2 regions of the Variovorax sp. OK605 genome follow, and region 1 is predicted to be linked to the other one. Evidence: riboswitches for the same ligand, from Rfam matches in the RefSeq annotation. Region 1 holds a riboswitch; the other holds the start of a gene.
The links. A riboswitch is a leader RNA that binds a small molecule or an ion and turns the genes downstream of it on or off. The one in region 1 is predicted to bind manganese.

Region 1 (10,140 bases):
GGCAAGCTCGGCCTCGACCCCCAACTGGTCGACCTGGTGAAACTGCGTGCCTCGCAGATCAACGGCTGCGCCTACTGCATCGACCTGCACACGGCCGACCTGCGCAAGGCCGGCGAGACCGACCGCCGCCTGGCCACGCTCGGCGTGTGGCGCGAGACGCCCTTCTTCACCGAACGCGAATGCGCCGCGCTGGCCTGGACCGAAGCCCTGACCGACGTGGCGCGCACGCACGTGCCCGATGCCGCCTACGAGGCGCTGGCCGCGCAGTTCAGCGAGGCCGAGCAGGTGAACCTGACGATGGCCGTCAACACCATCAACAGCTGGAACCGGCTGTCGATCGGGTTTCGCAAGACGCTGACGGCCTGAAGCCGGTGCCGGTGCTGGCGCAGTGCAGCAGCGTGTCGACCAGCCCGTCGACCCGCTCCTCCGCTCGCCGCAGCGACAGTGCGAGCTGCTCGCCACCGAACTCGTCGGACTCCACCGCCGCTTCGAACACCTCGGTGATGCCGATGTAGCCCAGCGCCGAACGCACGCTGTCTTCCGTGTGGTTCAGGTGCGCGATGCGCCCGCCCTTGTCGTAGCCATGGTCGCCGCGCGCGCCGAGCAGCACGACGCGCTTGCCCGCATCGGCGAGCAGCGGCCAGTAAGGCACCGCGCCGCGCGCGCGGTCGAAGCCGAAGGTGCGGCCCACGCGCACGATGTTGTCGATCCAGGCCTTGAACTGCGCCGGCACGCTGAAGTTGTACATGGGCAGGCCGATCACGACCAGGTCGGCCGCAACAAGCTGGTCGACCAGGCGATCGCTTTCGGCCAGCGCATCCGCCATCCACGGCTCGCGCGCGGCGGGTGGCGTGAAGGCCGCGTGGATCCAGCGGCCGTCCACGTGCGACGGCGGGCGCTGCCCTACGTCGAGGTAGTCGATGCGGTCGTCGGGCCGCGCCGCGCGCCAGCGCTCCACGAAGCGCGCGGAGAGACGGCGCGTGTGCGAGCCGTGCGGGTCGGTGCCGGAACGGCCAGGGCGGGCGCTGGCGTCGATGTGGAGGAGGTTCAGGGTCATGGTGGTGATGGATGAGTGAATCTGTTGCGTCCTGCGCTGCCACAATGGCTGCCAAGGCCTTTAATCTATGGATGAAAGTCATGCCTCACAAACGATCGTTTCTCTCTCCATGAACGAGCCTGGCTCATCTGTCCGCCCTGCCCGCCGGCTGCCGCCGCTGCTGGCGCTGCGCGCCTTCGAGGCTGCGGCCGCGCACCTGAGCTTCCAGCGCGCGGCGCTCGAGTTGTCGGTCACGCCGTCGGCCATCAGCCACCAGGTGCGCGCGCTGGAAGACACGCTCGGCCAGCCGTTGTTTCGCCGGCTCACGCGGCAGCTCGCGCTGACGCCCGCCGGGCAGCGGCTCTTCGACGACCTGCGCACGGGCTTCGACGTGCTCGAGGCCGGCGTCGACAAGCTGCGCAGGCCTTCGGCATCGCAGGCCGTGACGCTGACCACCAACACCGCCTTTGCGGCGCGCTGGGTGCTGCCGCGCATCGAGGCCTTTCGCACCGCCTGCCCTGGCGTCGAGCTGCGGTTGCATGCGAGCGACACGCTGGTCGACCTTGCGCGTGGCGACGCCGACATCGCCATCCGCTCGGGCCGCGGCAACTGGCCGGGGCTGGTGTCGCGCGAGCTGATGCCCGAGCGGTACGCACCGCTGTGCAGTCCGATGCTCGGCCTCAAGCGCGTCGCGGACCTGCCGAAGCACCAGCTGATTCACTGCGACTGGCAGCCACATGCAATCGCACCCGCCGTGTGGCCGCGCTGGTTCCGCGAAGCAGGCATCGCGCCGCCGAGGGGCCGCGCGATGAAGTCAGCGGCGCTGTCGTTCTCCGACGAATCGCACGCGATGCTTGCCGCGCTCGGCGGGCACGGCGTTGCGCTGCTGAGCCTCACGCTGTCGGCGCCGGAGATCCGCAGCGGCGCGCTCGTGCAGCCCTTCGGACCTGCGCTCGATACGGGCAGCTACTTTCTGGCGGTGGCCAATGGGCGGGAGAACGAAGCGCCGGTTCGTGCGGTGTGGGACTGGATCGTTTCGCAGGCTGCAGGAGACTGAGCACAAGCTGAACGCAAGGCTTGCACTTCGTCACACCTTTGGAGAGACTCACGTGCCAACAAAAAAACGAGGAGAGTTCATGACGAGGATTGCCCGCGTCCCTCTTGCCATTGCAACAGGTGCGCTTCTTGTAATAGCTTTGACCTCATGCGGAGGCGGTGGTGGGGGCGGTGGCGGAGGAGGCATCGGCGTCGGCTTCGGCACAGGCGTCGCACCACCCGCAACCGGAGCGCCAGCGCCCGAGTTGCCGGCACGCGAAGCGCTCATCGCACGCGCGAGAACCTACGAACTCGACACCCCTTACGTTCCGCCGCCCGGAGATCCGCTGGAGCTCAACACGTCGGGCTACGCCAAGGCCATGTGCTCCGCCGCATTCATCACCGGCCTCGACCCCGATGTTGCCGCGGAGAGCGTCGGCTACTTCACCGGCCCGTACGCGCAGCGCAGCAAGGTCGGCAAGCCGGTGGTCGATCGCGCGAAGAAGGAAGTTCGCATCACCATGCCGAACGGGACGACGCTGGTGGCGCGCTACTTCGGCTCGCAAGGCTGCATCACGCTGCCGCCCGGCAAGGACGGCGTGTTCTTCACGCCCGTGACCGTCACCAGCACCCTCCCCGATCCCGCGACGCAGGACTGGCCGATGGGCAACGTGATGCCCGCGGGAGCCGCGCCCGGCATCGACGCCACGAAGCTGGGCCAGGCGGTCGACGCCGCCTTCGAAGTGCCGCAGGCCTATACGGCCGCCTTCGTCGTCACGCACAAGGGACGCGTCGTCGGCGAGCGCTACATGAGCGGCATCAATGCGACGACGCCGCTGGAGTCGTGGTCGATGGGCAAGAGCGTGACCGCCACCTTGCTGGGCACGCTCATCAAGCAGGGCGAATACCAGCTCGACCAGCGCGCGCCCATTCCGGAGTGGCAAGCGGACGGCGACAAGCGCAAGGAGATCCGCATCTCCGACATCCTGCACATGTCGAGCGGGCTGCGCATCAAGGCGCCGGACGATCCCGACTTCGACCCCAACGGCACCTACCCCGATCACATCTACTTCTACACCGGGCGCATCAATGCGTTCAACTACGCGGCCACCCGTCCGCAGCAATGGCCGCCGAACACTGTCGGGCGCTACCGCAACACCGACCCGGTGCTGGCGAACTACCTGGTCCGGCTCGCGGTCGAGAAACGCGGCGAAGAATACCTGTCGTTCCCGCAGCGCGCGCTGTTCGACAAGATCGGCATCCGCACCATGACGCTGGAGACCGACCCCTACGGCAACTTCCTGGCGCAGGGCTACGACTTCATGTCGGCGCGCGACTGGGCGCGGCTGGCCAACCTCTACCTGCAGGACGGCGTGTGGAACGGCGAGCGCCTGCTGCCCGAAGGTTTCGTCAAGTTCGTGAGCACGCTCGCACCGGCCTGGGCCGCGGACAAGCGCCCGATCTACGGCGGTTTCTTCTGGCTCAACGGCACCAGCACGTGGCCCGTGCCGACCACGGCCTACTACATGCTCGGTGCCGGCGGACAGGTGGTGCTGATCGTGCCGTCGCACGACCTCGTGGTGGTTCGCATGGGCTACGACAAGGGCGAGCAGGCTTCGGTCGCGAGCCTGCGCAAGGCGCTGACACTGCTGATGCAGGCCGTGCCGAGTTCGCAGTAAGAGCAAGGCAAGCGCGGCGCGCAGCCCCGGCGCTCGGTCGTCGTTCAGTCGTCCGTCTGCTGGCTCTGCGCCTGCCGGCTCCACGCCGACGCCGGGCTCTCGCGCCATGCCATCCAGCCCGCGGGCATGTCGGCCAGTGCCCGAAGGCTCGCGTCGCGCTCGACCATGCTCTGCAGCGAGACGAGCTTCGCGTCGGCCATCTCGAACGCGTCGCCGGTCAGGAACTGCCAGGCGCCGTCTTCCTCGTCCCGGGACACCATGAGGATCGGCTTCGCGTCTTCGAGGATGCCGCGCACCGTGAAGCACATGACGTTCGGCGGGCTGTCGAAGGGCCAGGCATCGCCGGCGTCGGCGCCGGCGGGCTGGTCTTCCTTGTCGCACAGCAGCGGCTGCGCGGATGCGAAGCTGGTGTCCCAGCCCTGCTCCCAAGGAAAGAGACCTTGCCTGTCGGGCCACACCATCTGCAGCACCGGCAGGTCGGCCTTGATCGACGCATAGAACCAACCCGCGTAGCCGAGGTATTCGGGGTAGTGCCGCCGTGCGACCGGCACGAAGGCGATGCGTACGCCCTCGGCGATGTCTTCGTAGGCCTTGAACGGAACAAGCGCTTCGCCGGCGCCCGCGACCTTGACGGCCACGATGTTCAGGAACTGCTGGGCCGTCTTCGGCGGAAGGCCGAAGACGATGACTTCGGGCTGGCGGTAGTTGGCGTAGAAGCCCAGCGAGAAAGCGAAGGCCGGCCCGTCGCCATCGCCCTCGACATGCACGTGGTGCCAGCCGATGCGGGTGACATCCGCCAGCAGGCGGCGGTCGTAGTCGTCCTCGGCTTCGGGCAACTTGAAATCGGGGAGCGTGCTTTCGATCATGAGGCGCGGTGCGGGTGGATGGACGACCCGGCAAGGATACTGGCCAGGGCCGTGCCGACGTCGCTCAAGCCATGCCGTTCAGGTGCTCATAGAGGATCAGGAACCCGATCCCGATCAGCACCACACCGCCCAGAATCTCCGCGCGCTTGCCGACCACCGCGCCCAGCACGCGCCCCACCATCACGCCGAGCGTGACCATGGTGAACGTCGCCAGGCCGATGGCCAGCGCGGTCCAGGCGATGTTGACGTTGATGAAGGCCAGGCCGACGCCCACCGCCATCGCGTCGATGCTGGTGGCGAAGCCGGTGATGGCCAGGGTCCAGAAGGTGTTGCGGCTGGGCTTCTCGTCGATCGCGTCGGGCGCGCCGAAGCCGGCCCAGATCATCCGCAGGCCCAGCACGCTGAGCAGCGTCACGGCAATCCAGTGGTCCCACCGCGCGACGTAGCTGGCGGCAGCCAGCCCGGCGGCCCAGCCGATGACGGGGGTCAGCGCCTCGATGACGCCGAAGATGAGCCCGGTGCGCAGGGCTTCGCGCCAGGAGGGTTTGCGCAGGGCCGCGCCTTTGCCGACAGCAGCGGCGAAAGCATCCGTCGACATGGCGAATGCAAGAAGAATCGTGGAGGCGATGTTCATGTTGGAAGTAGCAAGCAAGGCCGGTTCAAGACGCCGCGGCACACGAACCCGCCGGCCAAAGCCGCGTTCATGCACCGCTGGTCTCGCCAACCTTTCGGCTGCTCGCGCCACGGTCGCAAGGTGCGATCCGAGTATGTTGACGCGAGCGCTTCCGAAGTCCGGAAGCCGGCTACTCCCCAAGGGAGGTGCAATTCTAGATGAGCTCGCGCCACCGTCCCGTGACAGCGCCTGCCCTGGCGGTAGGGCTTTGTGGGGCGCCCACGAAAAAGCCTCCCGCAGGAGGCTTGTCGAATCGACCGGAACGCGGGGTGCGGCGCTCAGGTCTTCTTGGTCAGCAAGGTCTTCACGACGTAGCCATCGCGGTACACCCCCTCGATGGCGCCGCCCTCCACGCGGTCGGTGGCATGCGCAGCCACGTACTTTTCTTCTCCCATGCGATAGACCACCATGGTGCATGACGAACGTTTGCTGAGGGTGCGGGCAACGCCTGTGGCTTGGCGCAGGGTCGGGTATGTCTCCATAGGAATCCTTGTCTTCTCTAATGCCTTGGATAGTAGTCTTTAGGTACTCAACACGCCTGAGATTTGTTTCAAGGCGCCAACGGCCAAAAGAGCAATCAGATTATTTTGTGACTTTGTTATCGACAACAGAAAAATCCTTCGGGGGTGTTGCCACCTCACCACTTGACGGGCTGGGTGACTGCTACTTACTTGCGCCGTCCTCCACCTGCCACCCCCGGGCCTTCAACACCGCCCGAAGACGGTCCGCCTGCGCCCAGTCCCTGGCGTCGCGCGCCGCCTGGCGTTGCGCGAACAGGGCGGCGATGTCCTCGGGGATCGCCAGCGCGGGCGCGGCCCACCCGCTCAATCGCAACCCGAGCACGGTGTCGGCATGGTCCACGGTGGCGCGTCGTACCTCGGGCGGCAGATCGCTGCGCACCAGCGCCCACACCACGGCCAACGCACGCGGCAGGTTCAGGTCCTGGTTGACCTCCGCATTGAAGCGCGCCACGAAGCCCTCATCCGCGGTGCCGCCGAGCGGCCAGCCTGCGTAGGCCTTGCGCAGCCGGTCCAGGGCGGATTGCGCCGCGTGGATGGCTTCGTCGGTGTAGCGCAAGGTGCTGCGGTAGTGCGCGCTGAGGCACAGGTAGCGGTAGGCCATCGGGTCGGTGCCCTGGTCGATCAACGTCTGCAGGCGCAGGAAGTCGCCGTCCGTCTTGGCCATCTTCCGGTCGTCGAGCGTGAGGAAGTGGCCGTGCATCCAGAAGTTGGCGAGCCGGGTGCCGTGGCAGGCCTGCGTCTGCGCGATCTCGTTGCTGTGATGCACCGCGACATGGTCTTCACCGCCGCAATGAATGTCGAACCACGGGCCCAGGTACTTCGCCGACATGGCCGAGCACTCGATGTGCCAGCCGGGAAAGCCGCGGCCCCAGGGGCTGTCCCATTCCATCTGGCGCCTTGAGGCCGGCGGACTGAACTTCCAGAGCGCGAAGTCCGAGACGTTGCGCTTCTCCCCCATCGCCACCCGCATCCCGGCCCACAGGCCCGCGCGGTCGAGGCGGGCCAGATGACCGTAGCCGTCTTGGCGGGTCGTGTCGAAGTAGATGCCGTCGGAGGTCCCGTAGGTGAAGCCCTTGCGCTCCAGTGCCTCGATGAACACCAACTGCTCGGGAATGTGGTCGGTGGCACGCGGCCACTCGGCGGGCTCCAGCAGGTTCAACGCGCGCCAGTCGGCCTGGAACGCGGCGGTATAGCGCTGGGCGATGGCCCACGCGGACTCGCCGGCGCGCCGGCTGCCCTTCTCCATCTTGTCCTCGCCCTCGTCAGCGTCGGACACCAGATGCCCGACGTCGGTGATGTTGACGACATGCCGCACGCTGTAGCCGTTCAGCTCGAGCACGCGGCGCAGCACGTCCTCGAACACGTAGGTCCGCAGGTTGCCGATGTGCGCGTGGTCGTACACCGTCGGCCCGCAGCAGTACAGGCCCACATGCCCGGGTTGCAGCGGCGTGAAGGGCCGCACGGTGCGCGACCAGGTGTCGTACAAGGCAAGGGACATGGGGACTTTCCTGAAGTTGAAGAAACGTGGAAAACAAAAAGGCCACCGGTCTTGCAACGGGTGGCCATCGGGGATGCGGACTTGAACTGGATCGCTAAGCGCAAGCACCCCTAGGCACGCGGGCACAGCAGGCGTGCGCGGGGCGGATCGACGGGGATGCAGGAGCGAACATGAAAACCATCCTAGCGCGCCCCCTGCATCGGGTCAAACCTCGCCGCCCAACGGCTGCAGGCCCAGCACCCACTCGAACACCGCCGCCACCGCGGGCTCCTCGCGCCGCGCCTGCGGGCACACCAAGTGGAACGGCAGGCCCGGCAACTGCGGGCCGAAGGGCTGCACGAGGTTGCCGGCGCGCAACTCGTCGGCAATCAAGGCCAGGCTCATCAACGCCACGCCCTGCCCTTGCAGCGCGGCCGACACCGTGTGGGTCTCGTCGGAGAACACCGGCCCCGCCGACACATCGAGCCCGGGCACCTGCGCTTGCTGCTGCCACGCGGCCCAGGTACCGGGTTGGCTCCTGCTGCCGGGCAGCAAAAAATGCAGCAGCGTGTGCCGCCTCAGGTCGCCGCGTCGACGCAGCTTGAGCGCGGGGCTGCAGGCGGGTGCGAAGACGTTGTCGAACAGCTTCTCGGCCACCATGCCGGGCCACTGGCCCTTGCCGTAGCGGATGGCGATGTCGGCCGTGACGCCGTCGAGCGCAACCGCCTCGTGCGACGCGTGAATGCGCAGGTCGAGCCGCGGATGCAGCGCGCGCAGGCCGCTCACGCGCGGCAGCAGCCAGCGCGCCGCCACCGCCGGCGTGGCCGACAGCGTGATGGCCTGGCGCTGCGGCGGCGCGCGCAGCCGGGCCACCGCATGGGCCATGGCGTTGAACGACTCGCTCAGCACCGCCTGCAGTTCCCTGCCCTGCGGCGTGAGCACCAGTTGCCGCGGCTGGCGGATGAAGAGCGCCACGCCCAGCGCGTCTTCCAGCTGCCGCACCTGGTGGCTGATGGCCGTGGGCGTGACCGAGAGTTCGCTCGCCGCGAGCTTGGCGCTGCAATGCCGCGCGGCGGCCTCGAAGGCACGCAACGCGGCCAGCGGCGGGAGTTGACGCAGGTTGGCCATGGATGAATTTATTTTTCAGCGGCGCAAAGAATTCGTCGTTTGTCGCGCTCCGGATGCTTGGATAGATTGGGAACCGTGTCAAGCAGACAGCTGAATTCACCTCATCCATCTCATCCACCTACTCCGCAACTCCGCACCAAGGACCCCGCCATGACCACCCTGCTCCACATCGACGCCAGCGCCCGCCCCGGCCTGTCAGGCACCCACGCGCACGGCTCGCATTCGCGCCGCCTCGGCCACCGCTTCGTGACGACATGGCGCGCCGCGCGCCCGCAGGACGAAGTGATCTACCGCGACATCGGCGCCACGCCGCCGGGCCACGTCACGGGCGAATGGATTGCGTCGGGCTACACGCCGCCGGCCGAGCGCGAGCCGTGGATGCACGCCGTGCTCGCGGAGAGCGACGCGCTGATCGCGGAGCTCCGCCGCGCGGATGTGCTGGTGATCGGCGTGCCGATGTACAACTTCGGCATGCCGGCGCCGCTGAAGTCATGGATCGACAACATCGTGCGCATCGGCGCCACCTTCGATTTCGACCGCAACCGCGAGAACCCGTACGTGCCGCTGCTGGCGGAGCGCCGTCGCCGCACGGTGCTGCTGAGTTCGTGCGGCAGCAGCGGCTATGGGCCGGGCGGGTTCCAGGCGCAGATGGACCTGCTGACGCCCGGCATCGCGAGCCCGCTGGCGTTGCTGGGGCTCACCGAAGTCCACAGCGTGGCCATCGAGCACGCCGAAGACCCGGGTGACCTGCTCGACCGGTCGATTGCCGAAGCGCTCGATCGCGTCGATGCGCTGGTGGGCGAGCTGCAGGCCTCCTGAGGAAGCCTTGGCTCCCAAGCCTCAAGCCTGTGTCAGGCCGAGCGCAGCTGCTCGCGCAGCTTCTGCCCGATCTCCGGCCGCTCCAGGAACGGGTCGGCCGGGTTGACGCCCGACACGATGTTCTCCATGCGGCTCTTCACGTTGCCCAGCGCCTTCGGGTGGCTGAACACGTAGAACTGGTTGTCGGAGATGGCTTCGAACACCTTGGCGGCCACTTCGGCGGCGGTGATCTTGCCGCTGCTCACCGCCTTGTTGCTCATGGCCTGGCCGATGAGCTGGCTCTTGGTGAGCTCGCTGTCCTTGGGTGCGTTGGGGCGGTTGCGCTCGCTGCTGGTGATGCCGGTGGGCACGAAGTACGGGCACAGCAGGCTCGCGCCGATCTGGTCGGTGACCAGGTTCAGGTCCTGGTACATGGTCTCGGTGAGGCTCACCACGGCCGCCTTGGCGGCGTTGTAGATGCCCATGTTCGGCGGCGTGAGCAGGCCGGCCATGCTGGCGGTGTTGGTGATGTGGCCGCAGTAGGCCGGGTCCTTGGCGGCGGCCTCGAGCATCATGGGCGTGAACAGGCGCACGCCGTGGATCACGCCCCACAGGTCGACGCCCAGCACCCATTCCCAGTCGGCCACGGTGTTTTCCCACACCAGGCCGCCGGCGCCCACGCCCGCGTTGTTGAACACGAAGTGCGGCGCGCCGAAGCGTTCCTTCACCGCGGCGGCCAGGGCTTCCATCTGTCCGGCGTCGGACACGTCGACCTTGCGCGCCAGCACCTGCGCGCCGGCGGCTTCCATTTCGGCCGCGGCCTTGTCGAGTGCGTCCTGCTGCACGTCGACCAGCACGAGGTTCATGCCGCGGGCGGCGCCGATGCGCGCGCACTCCAGGCCGAAGCCCGAGGCCGCGCCGGTGAGA
Region 2 (10,140 bases), on a different contig from region 1:
GGTCGTAGGAGCCACTTTCCTCGCAGGTCTCGATCAGGCCGACGATGCGCGGGTGCGCCGCGCCCTGAGCCTTGAGCGCCTGCAGCGCGGCGATGCTGGCGTACACCGCATAGCCGTCGTCGGCGCCGCCGCGGCCGTAGAGCAGGCCGTTCTCGTACTTGGGCGTCCAGGGGCCGAGGTCGTTGCGCCAGCCGGTGAACTCGGGCTGCTTGTCGAGGTGGCCGTACATCAGCACGGTCTCGCCCATGTCGGTGCCGGTGGCCGGCACTTCGAAGAACAGCACCGGCGTGCGGCCTTCGAGGCGCACGATTTCCAGCTTCAGGCCTTCGACCTTCTGCGCCTCGACCCAGGCCGCGGCGTTGCGCAGCACGGTCTCCAGGTAACCGTTGGCCGACCAGTCCTTGTCGAAGCCGGGCGACTTGGCGGGAATGGCGATGTAGTCGGTGAGTTGCTTGACGATGTCGCCGTCCCATCGGGCGGTGACGTCAGACAGGGCGCGCGCGGCGTCGAGCGTGCCGGCGGGCATTTCGCGGTGCAGGGGGGCGTTCATCGGGGGGTTCTCCGCGGGTGGACGAAAAAAAACGCATTTTGCGCCTTGAGGCGACCGCGCGTAGAGTGCGGGCGATCTCAACCCGGAGGGTCATGTGAGCAAGGCAGACATCAAGGTGGGCATTGGCGGCTGGACCTACGAACCCTGGCGCGACAACTTCTATCCCAAGGGGCTCGCGCACGCGAAGGAGCTGAACTACGCGAGCCGCAAGGTCAGCTCCATCGAGATCAACGGCACCTACTACAGCACCTTCAAGCCCGAGACGTTCAGGAAGTGGCACGACGACACGCCGGCCGACTTCATGTTCTCGCTCAAGGCCTCGCGCTTCTCGACCAACCGCAAGCTGCTGGCGGGCGCGGGCGAGTCGATCCAGCGCTTCATCGACAGCGGCGTGGCCGAGCTCGGCGACAAGCTCGGGCCGATCGTGTGGCAGTTCATGCCGACCAAGCAGTTCGATGCGGAAGACTTCGAGGCTTTTCTTTCGCTGCTGCCCGGGAAGGAAGGCAGCCGCGTGCTGCGGCACGTGATGGACGTGCGGCACGAGAGCTTCATCACGCCGGCCTACCAGGCGCTGGCGAAGAAGCACAAGGTGTCGACGGTGTTCACCGACGCCGACAAGTTTCCGTCGTTCGAGGAGCCCGAGGGCGACGTCGCCTATGCGCGGCTCATGATGGCCGACGCCAAGCTCAAGACGGGCTACGGCCCGAAGGCGCTGGACACGTGGGCCGAGCGGGCGCAGGGCTGGACCACGTCACCCACGAAGAAAACCGGGAAGCGCGACGTGTTCGTCTACTTCATCAACGGCGCCAAAGAAAAAGCACCGGCCGCGGCCGGTGCCTTGCTGGAGCGCCTGGGGTGGACCCCGCCGACTGCTTAAGTCCTAAGCAGCGGCGAGCGGCCTGGACTCAAGCCGCCTGGAGCGACGGCTTGGTGCCGTGGCTGATCTCGCCGGAAAGCTGGCCGCCTTCCTCGATCACGATCTTGCCGTAGCGGATCTTGCCGGTGACCTTGCCGGTCGAGTGGATCACGAGCTTCTCGCGCACCGTGAGGCTGCCGTCGAACACGCCGCGAATCTCGGCGATGTCGATCTCCGCGGAGCCCTTGAACTCGCCCTGTTCGGCGATCTGCATCAGGCGCGAGTCCATCGTGGCCTCGACCAGGCCTTCGACCACGAGCGTGTCGCAGTCGGTGATCTCGACGCCCTTGAGCTTGATGTTCGGGCCGACGGTGAGCTTGCTGCCGCCTTCCTTGACGGCGGGTGCAGCAGCGGCTGCGGGGTTCAGGCCGCCCTGCTGTGCGGTCAGCGACGATGGATTCACGGGGGTACCCGAGAGATTGGTGCCTGCGCCGACCAGCGGCGCGGGGCGGGAATTCAACGAATCGGTGTCTCGATCACGCTTGCCGAAGAAGGGGGACTGTGTAGCCAATGGGGAGCTCCTCAAGAAAGGGACTATCGTAAGAACGCGCTCACTGCATGCGGCACTTCATTGCGCAAGAAGCGTAACCGAATAAGTCGTGCGGACACATGACAATGGCGCTTCATGACCCGTTCGAACACCGAAGTTTCCAGTGGCGCGCCCACCATGCCCGCCATGCGCGCCATCTCGTCCGCCACCGACTCGCGCTTCGACAAGCCCGCGCACGGTTGGCGCCGCACGCTGTTCACGGTGATCTTCGAGGCCGACACGCGCGCGGGGCTGGTGTTCGACCTGGCGCTGATCGCGGTGATCGTCACCAGCGTGCTGGTGGTGATCCTGGACAGCGTGCAGTCGATCCGCGAACAGTGGCGCCCGCTGTTCAACGCGCTCGAATGGGTGTTCACCATTCTGTTCACGCTGGAGTACATCGCGCGGCTGTGCTGCGTGAACAAGCCGCTTCGCTATGCGCTGAGCTTCTACGGCGTGATCGACCTGCTCGCGCTGCTGCCGACGTTCCTGGTGGCGCTCGCGCCGGAGATGGCCTACCTGATCGACGTGCGCATCCTGCGGCTGCTGCGCGTGTTCCGCATCTTCAAGCTGTCGCGCTACTCGGTGGAGTACCGCGCGCTGGTCTCGGCCGTGGCGTCGAGCCGGCGCAAGATCATCGTGTTCGTCGGCTTCGTGATGCTGGTGGTGCTGGTGATGGGCACGCTGATGTACGTGGTCGAAGGGCCGCAGCACGGTTTCACCAGCATTCCGGTGGCCATCTACTGGGCCATCTCGACGATGGCCACGGTGGGCTTCGGCGACCTCGTGCCCAAGACCGACCTGGGCCGCGCGATCGCCTCGGTGATGATGCTGCTGGGCTGGGGCGTGCTCGCGGTGCCCACGGGCATCGTGACCGCCGAGATGGCGCGGCGCGGGCCCGACGACGACGAGACGGTGGTGGCAGCGGTGCCGCCGCGCGGCATTCTCGGGCTGACGCCGCCTCGGCCCGAGGTGCCCGCGGTGCCTGCAGTGCCCGCGAAACGCATCACTCCCGCGGCCAGACGGCGCGCCCTTGCGCAGCATCGCCGAGGCGCACGATGAAGGCGTCGGCATCGGGCTCGGGCAGCGAGAAGGCGAAGGCCACGTCGTCGCCGTGCTGCACGCTGTCGAGCGTCGCGCCCGCCGCGGCAAGTTCACGCCGCACCAGGCCTTCGAGCGCATAGGGCACCGAACAGCGCAGGCTGCGCTGGCGCACCAGCGGCACGAGCGTGGCGCCGAGCAACGCTTGCGCCACCGCATCGGTGTAGGCCCGCACCAGGCCGCCCGCGCCGAGCTTCACGCCGCCGAAGTAGCGCACCACCGTTGCGAGCGCGCCTTCGACCTGCTGGTGGCGCAGCACTTCGAGCATCGGCCGGCCGGCCGTGCCGCCGGGCTCGCCGTCGTCGTTGGCGGCCGACTGGCCACCGGCCATCAGGGCCCAGCAGACGTGCGCCGCGGCGGGATGCTCGGCGCGCAGCGACGCCACGACGGCCACTGCGGCCGCGCGGTCGGGCACGGATTGCACGCAGCCGATGAAGCGGCTCTTCTTGATGAGCAGCTCGCTGTGGACCGGCTCGGCGAGCGTGAAGCTCATCGCCTGTTCAGCGAGCGGCTCAGCCGCCGCCGCGCTCGAACTTGAACACCGCCGTGCCGGCGCGCGCGTTGGGCAGCCAGCGCACGCCGCGCCCGTCCTGCAGGCCGAAGGCGTCGAGCACGCGCAGGTTGTTCTTGCCGGCCAGCACCTCGAAGTCCTTGAAGGTGCCCACGCGGATGTTCGGCGTGTCGTACCACTGGTAGGGCAGGCGGCGCGTCACGGGCATGCGCCCGCGCGCAATGCTCAGCCGGTTGGGCCAGTGCGCGAAGTTGGGGAAGGCGACGATGCCGATGCGGCCCACGCGCGCGGTCTCCCGCAGCATCACCTCGGCATTGCGCAGGTGCTGCAGCGTGTCGATCTGCAGCACCACGTCGAACGAGGCGTCGTCGAACATCGCGAGGCCTTCGTCGAGGTTGAGCTGGATCACGTCGACGCCGCGGCGGATGCACTGCAGCACGTTGCCGTCGGCAATCTCCACGCCGTAGCCGGTGCAGCCGCGCTCGCGCTGCAGCAGGTCGAGCAGGGCGCCGTCGCCGCAGCCGAGGTCGAGCACGCGCGCGCCCTGCGGCACGAGTTCGGCGATCAGCCGCTGGTGGTCGAGGTCGCTCATTGCTGGAACTCCTTGGCGACGCGATCGAAATAGGAACGCACCACGCCCATGTAGCGCACGTCGTCGAGCAGGAAGGCGTCGTGGCCGTGCGGCGCGTCGATCTCCGCGTAGCTCACGTTGCGGCGGTTGTCGAGCAGCGCCTTCACCAGCTCGCGGCTGCGCGCGGGCGAGAAGCGCCAGTCGGTCTTGAAGCTCACGAGCAGGAACTTGGCGCTGGCCTGCGCGAAGGCGGTGCTGAGCTTGCCGCCATGGCTGCGCGCGGGGTCGAAGTAGTCGAGCGCGCGCGTGATCAGCAGGTAGGTGTTGGCGTCGAAGTACTCGCTGAACTTGTCGCCCTGGTAGCGCAGGTAGCTCTCGATCTGGAACTCCACGTCCTGCGTGGAATAGCGGTAGTCGAGCGCCGCGGCCTCACCTTCGACGGCGCTGCGCAGGATGCGGCCGAACTTGGTGTTCATCACGTCGTCGCTCAGGTAGGTGATGTGGCCGATCATTCGCGCGATGCGCAGGCCGCGCTTGGGGATCGCGCCGTGTTCGTAGAAGTGGCCGCCGTGGAAGTCGGGGTCGGTCACGATGGCGCGGCGCGCCACCTCGTTGAAGGCGATGTTCTCGGCCGTGAGGTTGGGCGCGCTGGCCACTACCACGGCGTGGCGCACGCGCTGCGGGTACTGCAGCGTCCAAGACAGCGCCTGCATGCCGCCGAGGCTGCCGCCCATGACGGCCGCGAGCGTCTCGATGCCCAGCGCGTTCAGCAGCTCGGCCTGGGCGTCGACCCAGTCTTCGACGGTCACCACCGGGAAGTCGGCGCCGTAGACGCGGCCGGTGGCGGGGTTCACGTGCATCGGGCCGGTCGAGCCGAAGCAGGAGCCGAGGTTGTTCACGCCGATCACGAAGAAGCGGTCGGTGTCCACCGGCTTGCCCGGCCCCACCATGTTGTCCCACCAGCCCTCGGAGCGGGCCTGGCCCTCGTAGACGCCCGCGACGTGGTGCGAGGCGTTGAGCGCATGGCACACCAGCACCGCATTGCTGCGCTCGGCGTTCAGGGTGCCGTAGGTTTCGTAGGCGAGCGTGTAGTCGCTGATCGATGCGCCGCTGCGCAAGGCCAGGGGGCCCGCGAACTGCATCGACTGCGAGGTGACGACCAAAGGTGGTGACGACGACATGAATGAAAAAACCCGGCCTCGCCAAAAACGAGCCGGGTCTGCCGCGCCTGTCTTTAGCTGAATTTATAAAGCGCCCGCAAGCTGTAGCAAATCGGCGCGAGGGGCAGTATATCGCCCCGTCTCATCGGCAGCCTACCAGCCGATGATCATGATGATGCCCAGCACCAGGAAGATCGCGGCCGAGATGCCGTGCACCAGCTTGATCGGCACGCGCCGCACGATCTTTTCGCCGAGCCACACCACCGGCGCATTGGCCAGCATCATGCCCAGCGTGGTGCCGGCCACCACCCAGAAGTAGTCGTGCGTGAAGCGCGCGGCCAGCATGACGGTGGCGATCTGGGTCTTGTCGCCCATCTCGGCCAGGAAGAAGGCGATCACGGTGGTGCCGAAGACGCCGAACTTCGACACGCCGGGGGCGTCGTCGTCGTCGAGCTTGTCGGGAATCAGCATCCAGGCGGCCATGGCGATGAACGAGCCGCCGAGGATCCAGCGCAGCACCTCGGGCCCGAGCCAGCGCGTGATGTAGTTGCCGACCGCACCCGCCAACGCGTGGTTGATGATGGTGGCAACGAAGATGCCGAGGACGATGGGCCAGGGTTTCCTGAAACGGGCCGCGAGCAAGAGTGCCAGGAGTTGGGTCTTGTCGCCCATTTCGGCGAGCGCAACTACGCCGGTTGCAACGAGAAAAGCTTCCATGATGAACGTGGGGTTCCTTAGGCCGAAGGACGCAATTGACCATGCAACACCCTTCGGCCATTTTTTTCCGAAGTTGCATGGTCAAAGGTCTCGCCAGGTATGTTCACTGCACGCGCCATGTCCCGTGTGGGGCAGGACAAGTCTGTTGACGCGGGCCCTTCTCGCAGATCGGAAGGCGGCTACTCCCCAATGACGGGGCGGATTCTACACACCGTATCGAAAGCGCCCCTCCAAGCCGTAAGCGTGCGCTAGCTTCCAGGTGCTTTTGAAGGTGCTACCTCAAGACGCAATTTCCCGCTTGCATTTTTGATATTTCCCCCATAATGCACGAGCCTCCCTCTTCATTTTGGTCGGGAGTCAGTTCGGTGATCGGTCAGTTTCGCGCGACTCGACGGCTCTCGTTTGAGTGATGCTTTCGGGACTCCATCGCTTTTCTTGATGTGTTTATAGGAGTCCCTCGATGGGCAACAAACTGTACGTCGGCAACCTGCCTTACTCGGTGCGCGACGGAGATCTCGAACAGGCCTTCGGGCAGTTCGGCGCAGTGACCAGCGCCAAGGTCATGATGGAACGTGACACCGGCCGCTCGAAGGGCTTCGGCTTCGTCGAGATGGGCAGTGACGCGGAAGCACAGGCAGCCATCACCGGCATGAACGGCCAGCCCCTGGGCGGCCGCAGCGTCGTCGTCAACGAAGCACGTCCCATGGAAGCACGTCCCCCGCGCAGCGGTGGCGGCGGCGGCTACGGTGGTGGCGGCGGTGGTTATGGCGGCGGTGGTGGCGGTGGCTACGGCGGCGGCGGTGGTGGCTACGGTGGTGGTGGCGGCGATCGCAGCGGCGGCGGCGGTGGCCGCTCCGGCGGTGGCGGTTACGGCGGCGGTGGCGGTGGCCGCAGTGGCGGCGGCGGCGGTGGTGGCGATGGCGGTTTCCGCAGCCCCTACGGTGCCGGTCCCCGCGGCGGTGGCGGCGGTGGTCGCAGCGGTGGTGGTGGTGGTGGCGGCTATGGCGGCGGCAACAGTGGCTACTGAGCCCTGCGCTTCCAGGCCCCCAAAGACGAAAGGCTCCCTCGGGAGCCTTTTTTCATGGCCGGCAGCCTGTGCGGCCCGCCAGGCCCGGCCTGGTCCGGCGCGCCCTCAGGCTTCGCCGCTGCGCTTCTTGCGCTCGCGGCCTTGCACGGCGCGGTCGAGCACGGCGTTGGGCAGCATGCGCATGATCTTGGCGACCACGCCCATCTGCCACGGGATCACGCGGTAGCTCGTGCCCGCCTCGATGGCGCGCAGCGCCTGGGCCGCGAAGTCCTCGGCCGTCATGAGGAAGGGCATGCCATAGCGGTTGCCCTGCGTGAGCGGCGTGTCGATGTATCCGGGGCAGAGCGTGACCACCTTCACCCCGCTCTTGAACAGCTCGCCGCGCAGGCTCTCGCAGTACGCGACCACGCCCGCCTTGCTGGCGCAATACGCCCCGTGCCCCGGCAGCCCGCGGATCGACGCCACGCTGCCGATGCCCACCAGCCGGCCGGTGCCACGCTGCTCCATGGCCCGCACGAACGGATGAAAGGTCGCGGCCAGGCCGACGTTGTTGGTGGCGAAGGTCTGCGCCAGCACGTCGAGGTCGGAGCGCTCGCCGGTGTCGATGCCGACGCTGATGCCGGCATTGGCGATGACCACGTCAGGCAGCCCCTGCTGCGCGATGCAGGCATGGCCGGCGGCCACGATGCTGTCGGTCTGCGCCACGTCGGCGCTGTAGATTTGATAGCGGTCCGCGCTGATCCGGCGCGCCTGAGCCCACGATTCGATCTCCGCCGTGCGGCGCGCGACCAGCGCCAGCCGGTACCCCGCGTCGTGGAAGCTCGCGGCCAGGGCCTGGCCGATGCCGCTCGAGGCGCCGGTGATGAAGACAAGCGGGGACGTGGTCATGCAGCGGTGGTTTTCTTTTTTCTTCTTCAGCGTTTCTTGGCGGGTGCGGCCGGGGCCGCCTTGGCGGCCGACGGAATCAGCACCCCGCGCACGCGGCCGTTCAGGTTGGCCACGCCGCTCAGGTTGTCGTAGTCGAGCGTGTCGCCGGTGAATTGGTCGGTGCCGCGCATGAGCGTGACCGGCTTGTTCGACGTGACCCGCTCGGTGTCGACATAAGCATGCAGGAAGTCGCCGCGAAACTCGAGCTGCGGCGTGGCCTTGCCGTTCGGGCTCACCGACGGTTCGCGAATGACGATGGCGTTGCCGAACAGCTGGATCTCGCTGCCGTCGGAGTTCGACAACCCGCGGTCGGCCGTTGCGCGGGTCACGAGGCCCTCGGGCGACACCGAGCGCATGCGCACCTTGTCGACCTCCATGGTGTCGGTGTCCGGGTAGTGCCGCCCTTCGACGCCGTGCAGTTCGCTGCGCAGGTCGCCGTTGGGCAGGAAGTTCTTGATGACGAAGTCCCGCATGAAGTAGTCGGGCTCGTGCGTGGGCGCGACCTTGGCCGTGGGCTCCAGCAGCTTGGGCGCGTTGCGCACCAGCCAGTAGGTGCCCAGCGCAACGGCGGCCGTCAGGATGATCGGCAGGTAGATCGTGGTGCGGTCGATGACGTCGCGCGCCATGCCCCACGCGCGTTTCGCGGTGCTCATGCGTTCGGGCTCCGGTTCGGTCCCAGCGCCGCGTCGAGCATGGCGCGGTACTGGCCGCAGGCCGTGAGCAGCAGGTCGCAGAACTCGCGCGCCGCGCCTTCGCCGCCGCGCGCCTGGGTCACGTAGCGCGCAATGTTGCGCACCTCGGCATGGGCGTTGGCCGGCGCCGCCGCGAAGCCGACGCGCGTGAGCACGGGCAGGTCGGGCCAGTCGTCGCCGATGGCTGCGGCCTGCGCCCAGCTGAAGCCCAGCTGGTCGAGCATGGCCTGCGCGGCGGGCAGCTTGTCTTCGGTGCCGTAGCGCACATGCTCGATGCCCAGCGCCTCGAGCCGCACGCGCAGCGGCTTGGAGTCGCGCCCGGTGATCACGGCAGGCACGATGCCGGCCTTGCGCAGCAGCTTCAGGCCGTAGCCGTCGAGGATGCTGAAGCGCTTGAGCGTCTCGCCGTGCTCGGTGAAGTACACGCCGCCGTCGGTCAGCACGCCGTCGATGTCGAAGAAAACAATGCGCACGTCCTGTGCGGCGAGCAGGGTCTCGGCCTGGAACTCGAGCGGCATCAGATGACCTTCGCGCGCATCAGGTCGGTGGTGTTGATCGCGCCCACGATCACCCCCGCGCCGTCGATCACGAACAGGCGGGTGATGCCGCATTGCTCCATGAGCTCGGCGGCTTCCACCGCCAGCGCGTCCACGCGGATGGTGCGCGGGTCGTGGTGCATCACGTCGGCGGCCCTGGGGCTGCGCAGGTCGGCGCCGGCCTCGATCAGGCGGCGCAGGTCGCCGTCAGTGAAGATGCCCAGCGCGCGGCCGTCGGGCGCGACCACCGCCGCGGCGCCGAAGCCCTTGTTGCTCATGGCGCGCATCAGCTCGCTGACGTTGGCGTCGGGTGCCACGCGCGGCACGTCGTCGCCCGAGCGCATCACGTCGCTCACGTGCGTGAGCAGCTTGCGCCCGAGCGCGCCGCCCGGGTGCGAGCGCGCGAAATCTTCCGAGCCGAAGCCGCGCGCGTCGAGCAGCGCCACGGCCAGCGCGTCGCCCATCGCCATCTGGGCGGTGGTGCTCGCGGTGGGGGCGAGGTTGAGCGGGCAGGCTTCCTTGGACACGCCGGCGTCGATGACGATGTCGGCATGGCGGGCCAGGGTCGATTCGAGGCGGCCGGTCATGGCGATCAGGGGCACGCCCTGGCGCTTGACGACCGGCAGGATGACGGTGAGCTCGTCGACCTCGCCGCTGTTGGAGATGGCCAGCACCAGGTCGACCGACTTGATCATGCCGAGGTCGCCGTGGCTGGCCTCGGCCGGGTGCACGAACATCGCGGGCGTGCCGGTGGAGGCGAGGGTGGCGGCGATCTTGCGGCCGACGTGGCCGCTCTTGCCCATCCCCATCACGACCACGCGGCCGCGCACCTCGAGGATCTTGCGCACGGCGTCGACGAAGCTCGGACCGACGCGGGTCTTCAAGCCGTGAACGGCTTCGGCT

Region 2: it holds a riboswitch for manganese, as region 1 does, so the genes downstream of both, BM013_RS17155 (TMEM165/GDT1 family protein) here and mntP (manganese efflux pump MntP) in region 1, are expected to answer to the same signal.

What each region holds. Positions count from the first base shown of each region.
Region 1 is NZ_FOWL01000001.1:186,108-196,247, reverse strand. Features, by position in the region: gene BM013_RS00935 (carboxymuconolactone decarboxylase family protein) at 1-366, shown strand, start outside; gene BM013_RS00930 (FMN-dependent NADH-azoreductase) at 314-1,057, opposite strand; gene BM013_RS00925 (LysR substrate-binding domain-containing protein) at 1,167-2,093, shown strand; gene BM013_RS00920 (serine hydrolase domain-containing protein) at 2,338-3,750, shown strand; gene BM013_RS41615 (DUF4262 domain-containing protein) at 3,795-4,616, opposite strand; gene mntP (manganese efflux pump MntP) at 4,681-5,250, opposite strand; yybP-ykoY riboswitch at 5,256-5,436, opposite strand; gene cysS (cysteine--tRNA ligase) at 5,953-7,308, opposite strand; gene BM013_RS00900 (LysR substrate-binding domain-containing protein) at 7,513-8,415, opposite strand; gene BM013_RS00895 (FMN-dependent NADH-azoreductase) at 8,566-9,234, shown strand; gene BM013_RS00890 (SDR family oxidoreductase) at 9,267-10,140, opposite strand, start outside.
Region 2 is NZ_FOWL01000006.1:112,239-122,378, reverse strand. Features, by position in the region: gene BM013_RS17190 (M20 family metallopeptidase) at 1-550, opposite strand, end outside; gene BM013_RS17185 (DUF72 domain-containing protein) at 645-1,427, shown strand; gene BM013_RS17180 (bactofilin family protein) at 1,456-1,977, opposite strand; gene BM013_RS17175 (ion transporter) at 2,092-3,057, shown strand; gene BM013_RS17170 (IMPACT family protein) at 3,002-3,589, opposite strand; gene metW (methionine biosynthesis protein MetW) at 3,609-4,199, opposite strand; gene BM013_RS17160 (homoserine O-succinyltransferase MetX) at 4,196-5,359, opposite strand; gene BM013_RS17155 (TMEM165/GDT1 family protein) at 5,492-6,055, opposite strand; yybP-ykoY riboswitch at 6,090-6,255, opposite strand; gene BM013_RS17150 (RNA recognition motif domain-containing protein) at 6,516-7,082, shown strand; gene BM013_RS17145 (SDR family oxidoreductase) at 7,188-7,970, opposite strand; gene lptC (LPS export ABC transporter periplasmic protein LptC) at 7,997-8,662, opposite strand; gene BM013_RS17135 (KdsC family phosphatase) at 8,659-9,219, opposite strand; gene BM013_RS17130 (KpsF/GutQ family sugar-phosphate isomerase) at 9,219-10,140, opposite strand, start outside.